DNA from 2 places in the Sedimentitalea sediminis genome. Region 1 is predicted to be linked to the other one. Evidence: riboswitches for the same ligand, from Rfam matches in the RefSeq annotation. Region 1 holds a riboswitch; the other holds the start of a gene.
What was found. Region 1 has a riboswitch for thiamine pyrophosphate ahead of thiC (phosphomethylpyrimidine synthase ThiC). Riboswitches for the same ligand answer to the same signal wherever they lie in the genome.
Positions count from the first base shown of each region.

Region 2: it holds a riboswitch for thiamine pyrophosphate, as region 1 does, so the genes downstream of both, thiB (thiamine ABC transporter substrate binding subunit) here and thiC (phosphomethylpyrimidine synthase ThiC) in region 1, are expected to answer to the same signal.

Region 1 covers NZ_JBHUQE010000006.1:6,779-17,550, forward strand. Annotated here, with positions in the region: gene ACFMPD_RS06760 (FAD-dependent oxidoreductase) at 1-427, opposite strand, end outside; gene thiC (phosphomethylpyrimidine synthase ThiC) at 424-2,220, opposite strand; TPP riboswitch at 2,327-2,447, opposite strand; gene ACFMPD_RS06770 (di-heme-cytochrome C peroxidase) at 2,513-4,564, opposite strand; gene ACFMPD_RS06775 (DeoR family transcriptional regulator) at 4,903-5,190, shown strand; gene glpD (glycerol-3-phosphate dehydrogenase) at 5,183-6,760, shown strand; gene ACFMPD_RS06785 (ABC transporter ATP-binding protein) at 6,835-7,542, shown strand; gene ACFMPD_RS06790 (ABC transporter permease) at 7,550-9,913, shown strand; gene ACFMPD_RS06795 (efflux RND transporter periplasmic adaptor subunit) at 9,918-10,772, shown strand, end outside.
Region 2 covers NZ_JBHUQE010000008.1:302-11,073, forward strand. Annotated here, with positions in the region: gene ACFMPD_RS08345 (cytochrome c1) at 1-569, opposite strand, end outside; gene petB (cytochrome b) at 587-1,933, opposite strand; gene petA (ubiquinol-cytochrome c reductase iron-sulfur subunit) at 1,945-2,505, opposite strand; gene ACFMPD_RS08360 (glutathione S-transferase) at 2,726-3,337, opposite strand; gene ACFMPD_RS08365 (FMN-binding negative transcriptional regulator) at 3,380-4,000, opposite strand; gene ACFMPD_RS08370 (thiamine ABC transporter ATP-binding protein) at 4,068-4,760, opposite strand; gene ACFMPD_RS08375 (ABC transporter permease family protein) at 4,747-6,303, opposite strand; gene thiB (thiamine ABC transporter substrate binding subunit) at 6,279-7,256, opposite strand; TPP riboswitch at 7,291-7,390, opposite strand; gene aroC (chorismate synthase) at 7,539-8,639, shown strand; gene ACFMPD_RS08390 (DMT family transporter) at 8,758-9,696, shown strand; gene ACFMPD_RS08395 (VPLPA-CTERM sorting domain-containing protein) at 9,819-10,451, opposite strand; gene ACFMPD_RS08400 (branched-chain amino acid aminotransferase) at 10,655-10,772, opposite strand, start outside.

The DNA.
Region 1 (10,772 bases):
CCGTCAAGGCCCGTCGCGGGTCAAGATGCGCTTCTCGGGTGAAATGCAGCCCATTCGCGAACCGGTCCGACAGGGCCGGTTCCAGGGCTGCGATCTCGGTCTGTGACACCTGGTCATAGCCGCTGGTGCGGCGCGCAAAACGGGTCAGCTCGGCGTGGTCCCGGGCCGGCGCCACCACCAGCGTGCCCCGGCGGGTGACCGGGGTCACCGCCGACCACCAGTCCGCCGCGGCAGCGCCCAGGGTCACCACCTCGGCTTCGGCGCTTTCGCGTTCGCACCAGGGCGCCAGCATGCCGCCGGCCAGCCGCGCGACACTGTCCTGCCCGACCTGCTGGCCACGTTCATACAGGATGACCCGCGCCCCTCGCCGCAGCAATTCCAGCGCACAGGCGAGGCCGGCAAGGCCGGCCCCCGCGATACGGATCATTCGCCCGGTTCCTTGACCGGCACATACAGCTCTCCGCCTTCGCGGAACTTGGCGGCCATGGCCGCCATACCCTCCTTCTGGGCCTCGGCGCGGATGTCGTGGGAAATCCGCATCGAGCAGAATTTCGGGCCGCACATCGAGCAGAAATGCGCCACCTTGTGCGCCTCTTTAGGCAGGGTCTGGTCGTGGAATTCCCGCGCCGTGTCCGGGTCCAGAGACAGGTTGAACTGGTCTTCCCAACGGAACTCGAACCGCGCGCGGGACAGGGCATCGTCGCGCCGCTGTGCCCCCGGCAGACCCTTGGCCAGATCGGCGGCGTGGGCGGCGATCTTGTAGGTGATCACCCCGGTTTTCACGTCGTCGCGGTCCGGCAGGCCCAGATGTTCCTTGGGGGTGACGTAGCACAGCATGGCACAGCCGAACCAGCCAATCATCGCCGCCCCGATGCCGCTGGTGATGTGGTCATAGCCCGGCGCGATGTCGGTGGTCAGCGGTCCCAGCGTGTAAAAGGGCGCCTCGTGGCAGCATTCCAGCTGCTTGTCCATGTTCTCCTTGATCTTGTGCATGGCGACATGGCCCGGCCCCTCGATCATCACCTGACAATCCTTGGCCCAGGCGATCTTGGTCAGTTCGCCCAGGGTCTCCAGCTCGGCGAACTGTGCGGCGTCATTGGCATCGGCGATCGAACCCGGACGCAGCCCGTCGCCCAGGCTGAAACTGACGTCATAGGCGCGGCAGATGTCGCAGATCTCGTCGAAATGCTCGTAGAGAAAGCTCTCTTTGTGGTGGTGCAGGCACCATTTCGCCATGATCGAGCCGCCGCGGCTGACGATGCCGGTCACCCGTTCGGCGGTCATCGGCACCATGTGCAGGCGCACGCCGGCGTGGATGGTGAAATAGTCGACCCCCTGTTCGGCCTGTTCGATCAGCGTGTCGCGGAACACCTCCCAGGTCAGGTCCTCGGCAATGCCGTTGACCTTTTCCAGCGCCTGATAGATCGGCACCGTGCCGATCGGCACCGGGCTGTTGCGGATGATCCATTCGCGGGTGTTGTGGATGTTGCGCCCGGTCGACAGGTCCATCACCGTGTCAGCACCCCAGCGGATCGCCCAGACCAGCTTGTCGACCTCTTCCTCCATCGAGGAAGTGACCGCCGAGGTGCCCATGTTGGCGTTGATCTTGACCAGGAAATTGCGCCCGATGATCATCGGTTCCAGTTCCGGGTGGTTGATGTTGGCGGGAATGATCGCGCGGCCGGCGGCGACCTCGTCGCGCACGAATTCCGGGGTCACGAAATCCGGGATGTTGGCGCCGAAATCCTGCCCGTCGCGGGGGGCGACGGTCTCGCGCAGCTGGTTCTCGCGAATGGCGATGAATTCCATCTCGGGGGTGACGATGCCGGCGCGGGCATAGGCCAGCTGGGTCACGGCCCGGCCATCCGTGGCACGCAGCGGCGACGGCCGGACCGGAAATTCCGGGGTCAGCCGGTCGCCTTCGACGAAACCGTTATCGGCAGAGGTCACCCCACGCCCCGCATAGGTCTGAACATCGCCGCGCGCCAGGATCCAGTCGCGGCGCAGCGCGGGCAGACCCTGGCGGATGTCGGTCAGGATGTCGGGGTCGGTATAGGGGCCGGAACTGTCATAGACTGGCAGCGGCGGCTCACCTGCCGTCGGGTGGGTGGCGATTTCGCGCATCGGGACGCGCACATCCGGGTGCAGCGTGCCATCGACGTAAATCTTGCGCGAAGCGGGCAAAGCACCCGTTGTGATCTTGGGGTTCGGGACGTTCATATCGGTGCTCCTCAAGCTTCCACTCAAAAAGACACAGATGAGTTTGGCTGGGAGGCAGAGACCGGTTGGTCCCCTTGTCGGCTGTGACGGCCCATATTCCGGTCCGCCAAATGCGCGCCTAGCTTCCTACGCCAGTGTCAACTGGGTCAGGTTCAAAGGGTCGCGTCGCCGGGCAAATGCCCCGTCAGCCTCTCAGTCCCCTCGGTGGGACCCCCCTGCGTGATTCCCGCATACAGCGCCCTTGCCCCTGAGGGCAAGAACCAATTTCACATGACGTGGACTCTGCTGCGATTCAGAGCGTTTTCAGATATTCGATCAGGGCGCGGCGCTGATCGTCGCTGAGGGCGGGGCCGATCACCCCGGTGCGGTCGCCAGTGGCGCTTGCTCCAAAGGCATGGCCGATGTTGCGATTGCCGGGCAGCGAGGTGTCCAGAACAAAAAAACCGTCCTGATAGGGCGGATAATTGTCGCCACTCAGCGCAGACTGCGCCAGACCGACCTTGACCGGGTCGAATTCCGGGTTGCCCAGGCGCACGAAGGCCGGGCGCTGATCGGCCGGACGCAACAGATCGTCCAGCGTCGGTACTGAACCGTTATGCAGGAAAGGTGCCGTGGCCCAGACGCCGTTCAGCGGACGTGCCTTGTACCCCGCACCGGCCTGCAGGCAATTGGGGCGTTCGCCCTCGAAATAGGGGCGCAGATCCTCGGGGATGAAGTTGTTGTCAAACCAGCGGTTGTCGACCTGCTGGACGATGGCCCCCAGGGCAAGGGCGAATTTCAGCTGTGGCCCGTCAGTGACGCGCACCTGCACCAGCTGATTGTCCTGGCCGCTGGCGCGATCATAGACGCGGCTGTCCAGTTGGGTTTTCCCGGATCGTGGACCCGGCCCGGCAAAGCGCGGGCGCGGCGTGCAGACGACCGCGTCAATGCCGATGGACTCCAGACCGGTGGCCGGGTCGGCGGCGGTGTTGACGGTGCGTGTGGACAGAACCGCGGATTGCGCCGGATCGGTGCCGATTTTTTTCAGCGGCAGGATGTTGAGCGCCAGAAATGCCTCTTTGGTCTCGGTAGGGCGGCCGTTTTCCATATATCTTATGGGGCGGAAGTATCGCTCGCTCCAGATTGCATCGCTGTCCAGCGGCGGCAGGTGACAACCGGCACAGTGTTTGCCGTAGAGTTCACGGCCCTGGGCGGCCAGCGCTGCGTCGATCGGCGGCAGGGCGTCGGGCCAGGCCGGACCGTGCAGGCCCTTGAACCTTTGCGACCGGAAAGGCGGCGTGTCCCCGGCCAGATTGTCCTCGATCCATTTCAGGTTCTGCACTGGCACCGACGAGGAAAACCGCCCGCCATCCACCGGTGCAATAGTGTCCACCGATGCGTGCACGCCCATCGCCTCGCCGGCATTGCGCACCAGCGGCTGCATGATCGAGCCGTCATATTGCACCCAGTCAAACCAGCTGGCGGTCCAGATATGGGGGAAATTCACCGGCGCATTGATCGCCTGATAATTCTCTTTGCGGCCGGTGTTCTTGGAAAATACCTGATTGCCGATGCGGTTCAGCGCATCCAGCCGACCGAACCCTTCGGCAACCTCGATGACGTCGGCTGTCTTGGCCACCGCGTCGAGCACGGTTTGCAGTTCGGCGGCCAGAGCTGCCTTGCCCTTTTCGGAATAGGTCGCCCCCAGAACATTGCGGGCAAACCGGTCAAAGCGGCGGTTGGGCAGCGGCAGTTTCGAGGCCAGCAGAGTCTGGCCCAGCGCGGCGCCGATCCCTTTGGACAGCAATTGCAGATCGACCGTCGAGGGGCCGCCATTGACGATGTATTCGGTGCCTTCATAGGTGAAATGCGCAGTGTGGCAGGCCGCGCAGGTGAACCCGACCGCTGTCGTGGTCGCGGCATAGCCGGGGATGTTTTGGAACGGCGTCGTGGCGAACCCGATGGGCAGGCCATCGGGGTTGTCTGCGGACGCTTCGGCGGGAATGAAACCATAGCGCCGCAAATAGTCGGGGGCGACAAAACCCGGTTCGCTGTCCGGCCACAGCAGGCCAAAAGCGGTTTTTTCGGGTTGTTCCAGCGCCAGCAGCCAGGAATAGGGAATCGGTAGCGTCTCGGTGCCCTGCGAAATGAAATGAAAGCGTTCGGTGGTTTCCGGCGACCAGTTCTGGTCCAGCGCCACGCGGGCCTGCGGTGCCGGAATGTCGGGCAGATCGGGGGCCGCCAGCGTTTCCAGCAGCACCTGTACGGTGGTGCTGCGCCAGAACAGAAACAGCGCAAGGGCGATCAGCAGAATCAGTCCGATCCAGAAGCGTTTGCTGAGAAAAATGGAAAAGCTAAAGGTCATGTCAAATCCGTTTCACTGAAAAAGTGTCTGGGGGGGTATTGTCACAACCCTAGGTAAGCCTCGCTTTTCAGGCAATGGGAAACACCACGAAAAGCTGCATTATCCAGCCTTGACGCAATGCGGGTCGCGGGGAGGCGGTGCGTGTGCCGGGGCACAGGTCAGAGCGGGGGCAAGTCGAAACAGCGTCCGGGCTGTGGAAATGGCATCGGTTGAAAGGTAAATATTTCGAAATATTTGCGAAATTTTCGAAAGACAGATAAGCCGAAATGAATACAAAAGACCTGTGCAGGCAAAGACGGGCGCCAGCAAAGGGCCGGCGGAGCACGATGAACAGGGGTATGACGGACATCGAACGTCGGCATCAGGCAATACTGTCTCGGAGCGCGAGCGCCGGACATGTCGGGTTGCAGGCATTGGCCCGGCAATTCCGGGGCGGCCCGCAGACAGTACGCAGCGATCTGCGCGATCTGGCACAGGGTAGGCTGGTGAACAGCACGCGCGGCGGCGCCCGCCGGGTTCTGTTCTGTGATCAAACGAAATCCGACCGCGCCCCGCCGCTGCGGTTCTGCGATGCCGCCATGCGCGGGGCCACGGCGATGCTGGTGGCCGGGGCTGCCGATGTCTGAGACCGCGCCGCCCCCTCTGGATCTGTTCGTCATCGGTGGCGGCATCAACGGTTGCGGCATCGCCCGCGACGCGGCCGGGCGCGGCCTGACCGTGGCGCTGGCAGAGATGGGCGATCTCGCCTCGGCGACGTCTTCGGCCTCGACCAAGCTGATCCATGGCGGGCTGCGCTATCTGGAATATTTCGAGTTCCGGCTGGTGCGCGAGGCGCTGATCGAGCGCGAAATCCTGTTGCGCGCGATGCCGCATATCGCGTGGCCCATGCGCTTTGTGCTGCCCGTGCATCCGGACATGCGGTTTGAGACCGACACACCGGCCTCCAAACTGCTGTCCCGTGTCATGCCCTGGATGAAGGGGCGGCGTCCGGCCTGGCAGATCCGGCTGGGCCTGTTCCTCTATGATCACCTGGGGGGTCGCCGTATCCTGCCGGGCACCGCGACGCTGGATCTGACCCGCGATCCCGCGGGGGCGCCGCTGCAATCGCGGCTTCGCCGGGCTTATGAGTATTCCGATTGCTGGGTTGACGATGCCCGGCTGGTGGTGCTGAACGCCCGTGATGCCGCCGCGCGCGGCGCGCGGATCATGACCCGTACGCGGGTGATCGGGGCACAGCCGGTGGATGGTCTTTGGCGGATCGCGCTGCAGGACCAGGACACCGGCGCGCGCCGCATTCTGCACGCGCGTATGCTGGTCAATGCCGGCGGACCCTGGGTCGGCGACATTATCCGCAATACCATCCACACCCGGGCGCGCGACCGCGTGCGTCTGGTGCGCGGCAGCCACATCGTCACCCGGTCGCTGTTTGATCACGGCAAGAGTTATTTCTTTCAGGGCAGCGACGGGCGCATCGTCTTCGCCATCCCCTATGAGCAGGATTTCACCCTGATCGGCACCACCGATGTCGAACATGACGACCCCTCCGAACGTCCGGTCTGCAGTGCCGCCGAACGGCGCTATCTGCTGGACTGTGTCGCGCAGTATCTGGACCGGCCCATGACCGAGGCGGATGTGGTCTGGAGCTATGCCGGGGTGCGCCCGCTTTATGACGATGGCGCCGCCTCGGCGACGGCGGCGACGCGGGATTACGTGTTGCGGCTGACCCGCGAGGACGGCGCGGCGCTGCTGAATGTCTTTGGCGGCAAGATCACCACCTATCGCAAGTTGGCCGAGGCGGCGCTGGCACAGGTGCGGACGGTCCTGCCGCAGACCGGAGGCGACTGGACCGCGCGCGCAACGTTGCCGGGGGGGGATTTTCCGGTCGATGGAATTGACGATCTTGTCGCCGGGTTGCGGGCGCGCCACGGCTTTCTGTCGCCGGGCTGGGCCCGGCGGCTGGCGCGTACCTATGGCACCGAGGCCCATGTCCTGCTGAAGGGCGCGCAGGACGCCGCCGACCTGGGACAGGAGTTCGGCGCCACGATCACCGCGCGCGAGCTGGACTGGGGCATCGCCCATGAATGGGTGCGCAGCGCCGAGGATTTCCTGTGGCGGCGCAGCAAGCTGGGGTTGCGGCTGGACACCGACGAGGCCGCCGAGATCGACGCCTATATCCGGTCGCACCGCCCCCAGTGAAGCGATGGACCGGCATGGCGGGTTGAAACGCGCCGGGTTTTGCCGTTTGCTCGCTGGGCGAAAGCGGGGCAGGAATGCGTCTGAACACCTTTACCACCCGGGGTCTGAAAAAGATCTATGGCGAGGGGGCGGCCGCCGTGCATGCCCTGCGCGGGGTCGATCTGGAGATACCCGAGGGCGAGTTCGTCGTGCTGCTGGGGCCTTCGGGCAGCGGCAAGTCGACCTTGCTGAACATCATCGGCGGGCTGGATCGCGCCACCGAGGGCGAGGTGATGTTCCGGGACCGCAGCCTGAGCGACATGAACGATACCGAACTGACTCGCTATCGCCGCGATCACGTCGGTTTCGTGTTTCAGTTCTACAACCTGATGCCCAGCCTGACGGCGCGCGAGAATGTCGAACTGGTGACCGAGATCGCCGCCGATCCGATGGACCCGGATGCGGCGCTGGCGCTGGTCGGGCTGGACCGACGCTCGGATCATTTCCCGGCGCAGTTGTCAGGGGGCGAACAGCAGCGGGTGGCGATCGCCCGCGCGGTGGCGAAACAGCCCGACGTGCTGTTCTGCGACGAGCCCACCGGGGCCTTGGACAGCACCACCGGGCGGGCGGTGCTGAACGTGCTGAAGGATGTCAACGAACAGCTGGGCGCCACGGTGCTGATCGTGACTCATGCCGCCTCGCAGGCGGCCATGGCCGACCGGGTGATCCGGTTCGGCGACGGCGATGTGACCGAAGTGACGATCAATGAGACCAAGCTGACACCGGAACAGATCGAATGGTAGGCTGCACGTGTCCCCGTTGAACCGCAAACTGCTGCGCGATCTCTGGCGCATAAAGGGTCAGGCCGTCGCCATCGCCTCGGTGATCGCAGTGGGCGTGCTGTTGCAGGTGATGATGACCGGGCTGGTCGCCTCGCTGGACGAGACCCGCCGGGCCTATTACGAACGCTATCGGCTGGCCGATGTCTTTGCCCCGGTGGCGCGCGCGCCAGAGCGGCTGGCGGCAGATCTGCGGCGCATACCGGGTGTGACGGCGGTCGAGCTCCGGGTGGTCGGCAGCGCCCTGATCGACCTGGGCGGACGCACGCTGCCGATCCGTGCCCAGACGGTGTCGCTGCCCGATTACCGCAGCCCGGATTTGAATGACATCTACCTGACCGACGGGCGCCGGGTCGAACCCGACCGTGAGGGTGAAGTCGTGGTGCTGAAAAGCTTTGCGGTGGCGCACGGGCTGGCGCCGGGCGACCGCCTTTGGGCGACGATAAACGGTTTTCGCCGCGATTTCATCATTGTCGGTTTCGCCCATGCGCCCGAATTTCTCTATACCGCCGCGCCCGGCGAACTGGTGGTCGATGACAAACGTTTTGCGGTCCTGTGGATGACGCGCAGGACCCTGGAGGCGGCGTTTGACATGAAGGGCGCCTTTAACGAGGCGATCCTGTCCCTGTCGCGCGGCACTCAGCCAGCTGCGGTGATCGACCGGGTCGATCATTTGCTGGACCAGTATGGCGGTCTGGGGGCCTATGGCCTGGCGGACATGCCGTCGAACAAGTTTGTGTCCGAAGAAATCAACGGCATGCGCACCACTTCGGGCAGCGTGCCGCCGGTGTTTCTGGCGGTTGCGGCCTTTCTGCTGTACATCGTGATCTCGCGCATGGTCCAGGCCGAGCGCGAGGAGATCGGGCTGATGAAGGCCTTTGGCTATACCAATGCCGAGGTCGGGGGCCATTATTTCCTGCTGATCCTGACGATCGCGACCGGCGGCGCGCTGGCCGGTTGTCTGCTGGGCATCGCCGCGGGGCGGGCGATGGTCGATTTCTACCTGATCTATTTCAAGTTCCCGTTTCTGGTGTTCCGGCTGGATCCCTCGGCCTTCGTCACGGGCTTTCTGGTCAGCATCCTGTCGGCTTCGGCCGGCGGGTTGCTGGTGCTGCGCCGGGTGTTCACCCTGACTCCGGCAGATGCGATGCGCCCGGCTGCGCCGCCGGATTACAGCCGCACCGGGCGCATCGGTGCCCGCCTGAACCGCTATCTGGATCAGCCCAGCCGCATGGTTCTGCGCCGCCTGACCCGCCAGCCGCTGCGGATGGCCGGCGCCGTGGCCGGCGTGGCCGCCGGCGTGGCCCTGTCGGCGGCGATGGCCGCGCTGCTGGCCAGTTTTGACACCATGATGGAGCTGTCCTTTGGCGTGATCGACCGCAGCGATGTCAGCGTCACCTTCATCCATCCGCTGCAGGCGCGTGCCGCCTATGATCTGGAAAGCCTGCCAGGGGTGATCGAGGTCGAACCGGTGCGGATCGTTCCGGCGATCCTGACATATGGCACCCGGTCCTATCGCGGCGCGATCAACGGGTTGCTTGCGCAGCCCCGGCTGAACCGGGCGGTGGATGCCGGACAACGGGGCATCTATCTGCGGGGCGACGGGGTTATCCTGTCCACCGGATTGGCCCGGTCGCTGAACATGGCACCGGGCCAGGTGATGCGCGTGAACGTACGAGAGGGGCGCCAGCCGCAGGCAGACATCCCGGTGATCGCGGTGGCCGAGAGTCAGCTGGGCGCGCCCGCCTATATGGAACTGGAGGCGCTGAACCGGGTGCTGGGCGAACCGCTGCGGGTGTCGGGTGCCTATCTGCGCATCGACGGCGCCCAGGCCGACAAGGTCTATCGCGCGCTCAAGGATATGCCGATGGTGGCCGGGGTCAGTCTCAAGGCTGACACGCGCGCGGCATTCCAGCGGATGATGGATCAGGGTGCCGGGGGCACGCGCTATGTCATGGCCCTGATCGCCGTGGTGATCACGTTCGGCGTCATCTACAATGCCGCCCGGGTGGCACAAGCGGAACGGGCGCGGGATCTGGCCGGCCTCAGGGTGCTGGGCTTTACCCGCGCCGAAGTGGCCTTTGTTATGCTGGGCGAACTTGCGGTCGTGACCCTGCTGGCGCTGCCCATCGGGGTGGCCGGGGGATATGCGCTGACCTTTGCCATCTCGGCCGGTTTCAGCACCGACATTTATCAGTTGCCGACGACGGTGAACCCGGCCAGCTATGGTACCGCCATCATCGTCGTGGTTCTGGCGGCGCTGGTTTCCGGCTGGCTGGTCAAGCGTGATATCGACAACAGCGATCTGGTCGCCGCGCTGAAGACGAGGGAGTAAACGCATGGCGAAGAAACGCAGATGGTCGCGCCAGGCGATGACGCTGGCGGCGTCGCTGATGCTGGCGGCCGGGCTTGCGGTGGCGTTCTGGCCGCGTGCGATGCTGGTTGACATGGCGCCGGTGCGGATCGGCGCAATGACCGTCACGATCAACGAAGAGGGCCGCACCCAGGTGCGCGAACCCTATGTCGTGTCCAGCCCGGTGGCCGGCGAATTGCAGCGCGTGTCGGTCCTGCCGGGGGAAAAGGTGGTGCGCAACGAGACCATCGTGGCCCGGATGCGCCCAGCCAACCCTTCGGCGCTGGACGTGCGCACCCGCGAACAGGCACATGCCGCCGTCAGCGCCGCCGAGGCCGGCCTGCGCGTGGCCCAGGCAGATCTCGAGGCGGCAAAGGCCACTCACGAGTTCGCCCAGGGCGAACTGGAGCGGATCCGCCAGTTGGTGAGCCGCGAGATCGTCAGCAAGGTGTCGCTGGAACGCGCCCGGCAGGCAGCGCGGGTGGCGGATGCCAATGTCGACACGATGCACGCCGCCATTGCCATGCGCGAGGCCGAACTGACCAATGCCCGCGCGTATCTGATCGGGTTCGAGGATCAGGGCCTGGCGGCCGCGATATCTCAGGGCAACCATCTGTCGCCCAGCATTCCGCTGCGCGCCCCGATCGACGGCACCATCCTCAAGGTCCTGCACAAAAGCGAAACCACGCTGCCCGCCGGCGAACCGATCCTTGAGATCGGCGATATCGAGGGCGATCTCGAGGTGACGGCCGAATTGCTGTCTTCGGATGCGGTGCAGGTGGAGGTTGGCAACCGCGTGATCATCACCAACTGGGGCGGGGTCGGCGATCTGGTCGGGGCG
Region 2 (10,772 bases), on a different contig from region 1:
GGGGCCATCGAGATCCAGCCCCCCGGGAATGCCGTGTTCTCGTAGAGGATCGCGCCGGCCTCCTCCTTTTCCTCACCGGTATACCCGGTCAGCAGCGAGGCGATGTATTCGGCACCACCCATGCCTTTGAACAATTGGTTCATGCCCAGGCCATAGGGGCCGTGGAATCCGGCACGGGCCTTGGCCATCATGGTCAGATCCGGGGCACCCGCGGCATCATTGGCCGGAAAGTGATCGACCGGTGTGGCCGGACGGTAATCGTCCAGCTCGGCGTCGAACACCTCGAAATTCTCGGCCGCATAGGCGCGCACCTGATCCGCCGGGATCTGCGGTCCGCCCTCGTCCGAGAGGGTCCGCAAAGGCACGTATTTCAGCCCGTGGCAGGCCGAGCATACCTCGGTATAGATCTGCAGGCCGCGCTGCAGCTGATTGCGGTCATAGGTGCCAAAGGGGCCCTCGAACGAGAAGGCGAAATCCTCGATATGCTGCTCGCCGCCGCCTGCCGCCAATGTGGCAGCAGGGGTCAGAGCCAGGGCAAAGGCGGCACCGATTGCAAGTTTCTTGAACATCTGTCCCGATCCTTCTCTTATTCGGCGGGTGCTGCGCTGGCATCGCTGCCGGCCTCAGCCTTCTTGCCATAATGCGCCTCGAAATCCTCTTCGATGGTCGCGGGCTGCGGGTCGGGTTTCTCGATGATGCCCAGCAGCGGCAGGATCACCAGGAAATAGGCGAACCAATAGGCCGAGGCGATCAGCGCAAAGCTGGCATAGGGCTCTTCGGCGGGCATGGCCCCCAGCCACATCAGGGCGACAAAGTCGATGACCAGCAGCCAGAACCACCATTTGAACATCGGACGATACCGGCCCGAACGCACGCTGGACGTGTCCAGCCACGGCACCAGCGCCATCACAGCGATCGCACCGAACATCGCGATCACACCAAAGAACTTGGCATCCACGATACCGCCGGTCACGAACGAGGCGATCTGCACGACCCAGACCTCGGAGGTGAAGGCCCGCAGGATGGCGTAGAAGGGCAGGTAGTACCATTCCGGCACGATATGTGCAGGCGTCACCAGCGCATTGGCTTCGATATAGTTGTCCGGGTGGCCCAGATAGTTCGGCATAAAGCCGACCACGGCCCAGAACACAGCCATGATCACGGCCAGCGCAAACAGGTCCTTGATCACGAAATAGGGCCAGAACGGAACCGTGTCCTTTTCGGCCTCGGCCTTGCTGCCACGACGGACTTCGACGCCGGTCGGGTTGTTGTTGCCGGTGGTGTGGAAGGCCCAGATATGCACGGCGACCAGCGCGGCAATCACGAAGGGCAGCAGATAGTGCAGGCTGAAGAAACGGTTCAGCGTGGCGTTGTCCACAGCAGGTCCGCCCAGCAGCCAGGTCTGCAGACCTTCGCCGATGAACGGAATGGCGCCGAACAGGCCGGTGATCACGGTGGCGCCCCAGAAGGACATCTGACCCCAGGGCAGAACGTAGCCCAGGAAGCCGGTCGCCATCATCGCCAGATAGATCAGCATGCCGACGATCCAGGTGATCTCGCGCGGGGCCTTGTAGGACCCGTAGTAGAGACCGCGGAAGATGTGGATATAGACCGCCACAAAGAACAGCGAGGCACCGTTCGCGTGCAGATAGCGCAGCATATAGCCGCCATTCACGTTGCGCATGATGTGTTCGATACTGGCAAAGGCCATGTCGACATGCGGTGTGTAATGCATCACCAGGATGATACCGGTGACGATCTGCAACACCAGGCAGAAGGTCAGGATGATGCCCCAGATCCACATCCAGTTCAGGTTCTTGGGCGTGGGGATCATGATCGTGTCATACAGCAGCCCGACAATCGGAAGACGGCTGTGCAGCCATTTTTCGATACCGGTCTTGGGTTCGTAATGATCGTGCGGAATTCCGGCCATTGATTGCTTCCCTATCCCAGTTTGATCGTGGTTTCGTCGACGAACTCGGCGACCGGAATCGGCAGGTTCTCGGGGGCCGGACCCTTGCGGATGCGTCCGGAGGTATCATAGTGCGACCCGTGGCACGGGCAAAACCAGCCGTGGAAATCGCCAGCGCCATCGCCCAGCGGCACACAGCCCAGATGGGTGCAGACGCCCATCATGACCAGCCATTCACCGGCCTCGTCCATGGTGCGGTTCTCATCCGAAGCGTCCAGACCCGGCTTGTTGACATTGCGGTCCAGCGGATCGGGCAGTTCCGAAACGTCAACCGCGCGCGCCATTTCGATCTCTTCTTCCGTGCGGCGGCGGATGAACACCGGCTTGCCCAGGAATTTGACGCTGATCTGGGTGCCGATTTCGACACCGCTGACATCGACGCGGATCGAGGACAAGGCCTGAACGTCCGCCGACGGGTTCATCTGATTGACCAGCGGCCAGATGGCGGCCCCTGCGGTTACGGCTCCGGCGCCAGCGGTGGCGTAATAGAGGAAATCTCTCCGGGTGCCTTCGTGATCTTCTGCGTGCGACACGAGGTTTACTCCAATTCCTGCGCCCGCGAGCGGGCAAACATGCATAAGGGCCGCAGTAATGGGCGGCATCTCAGGGCGGTATTACCGGTGTCGTTTGGGTTCGTCCAGCGGTCATAGCCGCGCAGGAGGCCGCAACCGCGCGGTTGTGTCGCTACAGCGTCGGTTTAATCGGGGTTCCGGCGTTCCCAGATGCAGGGGATTGCCCGAAATTTCGTTCGGATCACACCTGAACGGGCCGTGTCGCCTGCATCGACGGGCGCGATTCGAAGGTGGCGAACCAGTCCGCCAGCGCCGGGTTGTCGCGGCGCCAGTTGCGCGCGTCATGACGAAAATCGACATAGCCCAAGGCGCAGGCGACGGCGATCTGCCCCATATCGAGCGGCCCTGCCAGATGGCTCATCCAGCGCGCGTTCAGCGCCGTGATCGCGCGCGCAGCCTTGGCCCATTGCGCTTCGATCCAGGCGGGCGACCGTTCGGCCTCGGGGCGCAGGCGCACCTCGTAGGCCATCGCCACCGCCGCCTCCATGAGGCCATCGGCGGTGGCCTCCAGCGTCAGGGTCTGCCAGCGCTGCGCACCGCCCGGATAGAGCGCGCCGCCGAAACGGTCGTTAAGATAGGCGCAGATCACCCGGCTGTCATACAGTGTCGGACCGTCGGTGCGCGCCAGTGCCGGGATCTTGCCCAGCGGATTGGCCGCGATCAGGCGATCCGACGAGTCCAGCGCGGTCGTGACCACCGTCTCGACCTCGACCTGGTCGGTCCGGTCCAGTTCGTGCAACAGAACCGAAACCTTGCGGACAAAGGGCGAAAGCGGTGAATGATAAAGCTTCATGGGACCGTCCTGTGCTGTGGCGGGCCGAGCCTAGCACGGGTGTCAGCCCTGTCCACCGGCCCCGCGCATCAGTGCCGCCAGCATCCCGGTTTCGGCCCCGATACCATAGGCGTCCATGTGATCCGCCGCGTTCAGACGCGCCGGGTCGGGTTTGTTCTGGCTCAGCTTCCAGGTGCCGTCCACATCCGTGATCCGCAACCGGCAGGGCACGATCTGGCGCATCATGCGCTCCAGCGTGCCGGCCTCCATCTTGGCGGTGCTCCAGATCGGTTTCGGCAGCAGCCGTTCCTCCATCAGCGCCGACTGCCGGTCCAGCAGGGCGCGCAATTCTTTTTGGGGCCGCAGTTCCAGCAGGCCGGTCAGATGCACGGCGACATAGTTCCAGGTCGGCACCTGATCGGCAATGTCATACCAGTCGGGCGAAACATAGGCATCCGGCCCCGAAACCGCGATCCGCGCGGCCTGCGGCGTCTTCAGCGCGCGGGCGATCGGGTTGCTGCGCAGCAGATGCAGGTCGGCCACGTCGTCCTGCAGCAGGAACGGCACATGCGCCATCAGCGGCGCCCCACCGGCGCTGATGGCCAACAGCCCAAAGGCGCGCTCGCGGGCAAAGGCCAGGTTCCTTTGCCTGTCCGCCGTGCGATATGCCGGGTTGGGGTGCATGTCCGTCCTCTTTTGCCTGCCCCGCTCTTGCAGAACTGCCGCGCGCTTGGCAAGCCCGCCGGCCGCGTCAGCCCAGATAGGCGCGCAGCGCCGGCGGCGGGTTGTCCAGCAATTCGGCCGTCGCGGCGGGCGGATGCGCGGTGCCGCCTTCGACCAGGATGACCTGATCGGCGATCCGCCGGGCGTCCTGCGGATCGTGGCTGACCATCATCAGCGTGGCGCCGGTCTCGCGCACCAAGGCGGCGACCAGATCCAGCATCTCGGCCTTGAGGGCGGGACCAAGCGCGGCAAAAGGTTCGTCCAGCAACAGCAGCGGCCGCGCCTGCACCAGCACCCGCGCCAGCGCCGCGCGGCTCTGCTGGCCGCCGGACAATGCCGCCGGTTTACGCCCCTCCAGCCCGTCCAGTCCGACCCGCGCGATGGCACGCGCGACCTCGGCTTTCTGCGCCGCGCTCAGCCGCAGATCGGGATCGGCGCCCAGACCGACATTCTGCGCCACCGTCAGATGCGGAAACAGGTTGCCGTCCTGAAACAGCATCGCCACGGGCCGGGCGCCGGGCGCGGCATCGGTCAGGTCACGGCCCTGCCACATCAGGCGCCCCGCAACAATCGGGTGAAATCCGGCAATCGCCCCGATCAGCGTCGATTTGCCGGCGCCCGACGGGCCGATCACCGCGATCCTGCTGCCCGGCGGCAGGGTAAAATCGGCCCCCAGCCGGAACCCGCCATTGTCGATCACCGCGCGATCAAGCTTCAGCATGCCAGCGCCCTCCCCGGTCGAAAATCCAGAACAGCAGCATCGACAGCAGCAACAGCACCAGGGCCGCCCCCGCCGCCGCCTGCATCTGATAGGCCCCCATCAGCCGATAGACCTGCAGGGGCAGCGTCGCGCGCTGCGGATCGGCAAACAGCGCGATCACCCCGAGATCGCCCATCGACAGCGCCGCCGACAGCCCGGCTGCAAAGCCGATCTGCGCCCGCATGCGCGGCAGCAATACCCGGCGCAGAAACGGCCGCCCGGCCATGCCCAGCGTCAGCGCCAGCGGGCCGTGGCGGGCGATCACCTGCCGCGCCCGGGGCACCAGGATGCGCAGGGCGAAGGGCAGCGCCATGGTGGCGTTGACCAGCGCCGTCACCGGCAGCGCCAGCGCAAAAGGATCGGCGACGGGGTGGATCACCACGAACAGCCCGGTGCCGATCACCAGGGGCGAGGCCGCCAGCCCCAAGAGCCCGGCCAGTTCGACGCCCTGCCCGCGCCCCAGCGCCACCGCGACCGCCATCGGCAGCGCCAGCGCCAGGGTCAGCGCGGTGCTGATCGCGGCCACGACCAGCGAATTCAGCGCCGCCATGACCACCGAAACAGGCAACAGCAGCAGCCCCGGCAGCCCCGCCAGGACGATGGCCGCCAGCGGCAAAAGCAGAAACAGCGCGGCCAGGACGATGAACCCGGTATCCAGAATTCGGGCCCCGGCAGCGGTGGCATCCCAGCGCTGCACCGGACGGTCCAGCCCGCTGCCGAACCCCTCGGCCGGTGCGGTCCGCAGCGCAATCCACGCCGCCAGTCCGGTCATGACGATCTGCACACAGGACAGAAGCGCCGCGCGCCCCAGATCGAAATCAAACCGAAAAGCCTGATAGATCGCCAGTTCGATCGTGGTCGCGCGCGGCCCGCCGCCCAACGTCAGCGCCACCGCGAAACTGGTCAGACAGATGGCAAAGATCACCGCCAGAACACCGGGCACGATACGTCTGAGCATCGGCAGTTCCAGCAGCTGCCACATGGCCCGCGGCCCGGCTCCGAGTTGGGCGGCCAGCCGGAACCGCTCGGCGGGAATTTCCTGCCAGCCTTGCAGGATCAGCCGCGTCGCCAATGGCAGGTTAAAGAACACATGCGCCAGAACCACCCCATGCAGCCCATAGATCTGCACCGGCGGCAGCCCGGCCCAGCCCAGCGCCAGGCTGATCCAGCCATTGCGCCCGAACACCGCCAGCAGGCCCAGCACCGCAACGATCACCGGCAGGATGAACGGCGCGCCCAGCAGGGCGATCAGCACCCGGCGCCCGGCAAAGCGCCGCCGCGCCAGTGCCCGCGCCAATGGCACGGCCAGCGCGACGCTGAACAGGGCGGACAGGCCCGCCTGCAGCACCGTAAAGCGCACCGCCGCCCAATCGGGCGCCCCCAGCCCGCGCCCCGGTTCAGCGCGCAGGAATACCGCCAGCAGCGCGCCCAGGATCAGCACGGCGACCAGGGCCGCCGCGCCGTTGCCGGCGCGGTGCCCTACTGGCTGAGCGCGCCCAGCCATTCCGCCAGGGCCTCGTCCCGCAGCCCGGCGGCCTCGGCCGGCGACGCCAGCAGGGCCTTGTCCGGCTGCACCAGTGTTTCGAACCCGGCGGGCAGACCGGCGGCGGGCGTCACCGCCGGAAACATCCAGTTCGTGGTCGGGATCGCCGACTGGAACGGCTCGGACACGACGAATTGCAGAAAGGCATCCGCCAGATCCGGCTGATCGCTGCCGGCCAGCTTGGCGGCGACTTCGATCTGCAAATAGTGGCCCTCGGAAAACACCGCTGCCGCCTTGCCGGCATCCTCTTCGGCGATCAGGTGATAGGCCGGCGAAGTCGTGTAAGACAGCACCATGTCCGCCTCGCCCTCCAGGAACAGGCCATAGGCTTCGCTCCAGCCCTTGGTGACGGTGACGATATTGTCGGCCAGACCTGCCCAGATTGCCGGGGCCTCGGCGCCATAGGCCGTCTTGACCCACATCAGCAGCCCCAGACCGGGCGTCGACGACCGGGGGTCCTGAATGACGATTTTCGCGTCGCTGTCCGCCAGCGCCCTGAAATCCCCCGGCGCCGCCATGTCCGCATTGTGCACAAAGGCGAAATAGCCCCAGTCATAGGGCACAAAGGTCTCGTCCGACCAGGCCACCGGCAGGCTGTACTCTGCTGTCACACCGCTGGGCGCGAACAACCCGGTTTCCAGCGCCGCCTGGGTCAGGCTGGTGTCCAGCCCCAGCACCACATCGGCCTCGCTGTGCGCGCCTTCGAGTTTCAGCCGCGCCAGAAGGGCCGCGCCATCGCCGGCGGCGACCAGTTTCAGATCGCAGCCGCAGGTCTCTTCGAACGCCTTTTCAATCACCGGTCCGGGTCCCCAGTCGGACACGAAACTGTCATAGGTATAGACGGTCAGCTCGGGTGTTTCGGCGTGGGCCGCCGAGGCACAGAGAACTCCCGCTGCAATGGCAAGATACTTCATGGCATCCTCCTCTTGCGGCGACAGGGCAGGGATGGAGAGATGTCCAGACCTTCCCTACGCCGGTTCTAGCCGGTTCAGGTTCAACGGGTCCGCGTCGCGCGTCTCAGCCGGTTTCGGCCCCCCGAGGTGATCCGTTACCTAGCCCCCGGCCCGGCAAAAGACAAGCGCGCCGGACCTGCGGACCACAGGCCAACTGCACCGGCGACAGCCCGGCGCGCAGGCGCGAAACCGCTTGAGGCACCGGCGTGGCCCGGCTAAGCACTCAGCGCAAAGGAGTTGCCCATGTCGATCAACAGCTTTGGCCACCTGTTCCGAGTCACCACCTGGGGCGAAAGCCACGGGCCGGCCATCGGCGCCACGGTCGATGGCTGCCCGCCGGGCGTTGCCGTGGACGAAGCGATGCTGCAGCACTGGCTGGACAAGCGCAAACCCGGCCAGAACAAATACACCACCCAGCGGCGCGAAGCGGACGCAGTGCGCATCCTGTCGGGCGTATTCGAGGGCCGGACCACCGGCACGCCGGTACAGTTGCTGATCGAGAATACCGACCAGCGGTCCAAGGATTACGGCGATATCAAGGACAAGTTCCGCCCCGGTCACGCCGACATCACCTATTACCAGAAATACGGCAACCGCGACTATCGCGGCGGTGGCCGCTCGTCAGCGCGCGAAACCGCCAGCCGCGTTGCCGCCGGCGGACTGGCCCGGGCGGCGATTCGCGAGATGCTGCCCGATCTGCGGATCACCGGTTACATGGTGCAGATGGGACCGCACCAGATCGACCGCGACCGCTTTGACGCCGCCCAGATCACCGCCAACCCGTTCTGGGTGCCCGATGCCAATGCCGCGATCAAATGGGCCGACTATCTGGACAGCCTGCGCAAATCCGGCAGCTCGGTCGGCGCGGTGATCGAAGTCGTGGCCAGCGGCGTGCCCGCCGGTCTGGGCGCGCCGGTTTATGGCAAGCTGGACACCGATCTGGCGGCGGCGATGATGAGCATCAACGCGGTCAAGGGCGTCGAGATCGGCGAAGGCATGTCGGCGGCGATGCTGACCGGCGAGCTGAATGCCGACGAAATCCGCATGGGGCCGGACGGGCCGGAGTTTTCCAGCAACCATGCCGGCGGCATTCTTGGCGGCATCAGCACCGGTCAGGACGTCGTCGTGCGCTTTGCCGTCAAGCCGACCAGCTCGATCCTGACCACCCGCAAGACCATCACCACATCCGGCGAGGATACCGAGATCGTGACCAAGGGCCGGCACGATCCCTGCGTCGGCATTCGCGCCGTGCCCGTCGGCGAAGCGATGATGGCCTGCGTGATTCTCGACCACCTGCTGCTGCATCGCGGACAGATCGGACAGAACCGCGGCACCATCGGCTGACCGGCCGGTTCCCGCATCGGGGGCATCAACTGAACCCGGCTCTGATTGCGCACGCGCAGGCACCGGTCCCTTCGGCCGCCCCTTGCACCGGCCCCGGCAAAGGCGCAGATGTGGCGTCATGGCGAAACCGTTAACATCGCATCGACCCGGGCTGGCCATCGCGCTGAAACTCAGTGCGGTCTTTCTGTTCACCCTGATGTCGGGGCTGATCAAGGCCACATCGGATGCAGTACCCCCCGGCGAAGCGGTGTTCTTTCGCTCGGCCTGCGCGATCCCGGTGATCCTGATCTGGCTGGCCGCCCGCGGTCAGTTGCGGCACGGGCTGCTGACCCGGGATGTCAAAGGACATTTCTGGCGCGGCCTGCTGGGCACCTGCGCCATGGGCATGACATTTGCCGGTCTGGGCCTGCTGCCCCTGCCCGAAGTCACCGCCATCGGCTATGCGGCACCGATCTTTACCGTGCTGCTGGCGGCGCTGATCCTGGGCGAACGCATCCGGCTGGTGCGGATTTCGGCGGTGGCGGTCGGGTTGGTCGGCGTGTTGATCATGCTGTGGCCACGGTTGGGCTCGGGCGACGGACCACAGGACGGCGCGCAACTGGGCGCCCTGCTGATACTGTCGGCGACGCTGGCCCGGGCGCTTGTGCAGATCCATGTGCGCCGCCTGGTGCAAACCGAACATACCGCCGCCATCGTGTTCTATTTCTCGGCCACGGCGTCCCTGATCTCGCTGCTGACCATGCCTCTGGGATGGGCCCTGCCCGGCCCCGGCACCCTCGCGCTGCTGGTCGCCGCCGGGGTGATCGGCGGCATGGCGCAGATTCTGGTTACCTCATCATACCGCTTTGGCCCGGCTTCGATGCTGGCACCCTATGAATATGCCTCGATGATCTTTGCCATCGTCATTGGCTATGTCTGGTTCGGCGACCTGCCGACCGGGGTCATGCTGATCGGTGCCGCGCTGGTCATCGCCGGCAATATCCTGGTGATCTGGCGCGAACACCATCTGGGACTGGAACGCGCCCGGACCCGGTCGGTCACCGACCCCAAAAGCTGAGTCTGCCCGCCGGCTGCGGCGCCCTGTCTCGCGACAGGCGGACACCGGAAACGAAAAAAGGCCCCGGACATCCGCCCGGGACCCTGCCGCGAGCCATCGCCCGCGCATTGTTTCGCCCGTTGTCAGGCCGCCTTGCGGCGCCGGCGCAGAGCCGCGAACCCGCCCAGACCGGTCAGCAACAACAGCGCGCTGGCCGGAACCGGAACCACAACCGCATATCTGGTGAGGTTGGACTGCAACTGCACCTGCGTCTCGTTGCCTTCGAAATACCACAGCTCGGCGGCATAGACGCCAGTGGCGCCCGTCCAGGTCATGTTCGTGCTGGTGCCCGGACCCTGCAAACCTTCGGTGGTTCCAGGATTCAACTGCACACCGCCAACGGTCAGACGAAAGCCGTCATCCGAGGTCACGTTGATGATGTCGCCAGTGGTCAGCGACACCGAACCGGTCAGCCGGAACACCGATTCCTGGATATTCGCCGAGTTGGTGCCCACGATCGAACCGGCATCCGCGTTCAGAAAATCCGACAGCGATCCGATGTCCCAATTGGTCCCGGCATCGCCATAGTTGATGGATGTCGAGGTGAACGTGGCCGTCGTGGGATCGGCACCACCGTTGACCTGATTGATGGCCTGGGTCACCGACGCGATCGTATTCGGCGCGACATTCCAGAATTCGCCGTTCAGCGTCGCCGCGGCTGCGCCGGTTGCCGACAGACCGACCGCCGCCACCGCAGCGAATAATAGTTTCTTCATGGACTTTCCCCCGTTCAAAATTGAACTTTGCAGAATGCTCGCCCGCCGAAAATCCGACGGCTGTCGGCGCAATTCTGCCGACGTCGGTCACTGTGCCAAAAAAGAAACATGTTTACCATAACTTTTTCGGCTTACGCCCAACGGTCCGGCCCGGGCGCATCGGCGCGCGCGGCAATTCGCGTCACGCCCGTGGCAGGGTGCGCTCAGGCGCGGACCAGCTTTTCATAGCCTTCGGCAATGTCCCGCGTCAGGGTGCCGACCTCGAAATTATAGTCGCCGATCTGCCCCACCGGCGTCACTTCGGCGGCGGTGCCGGTCAGC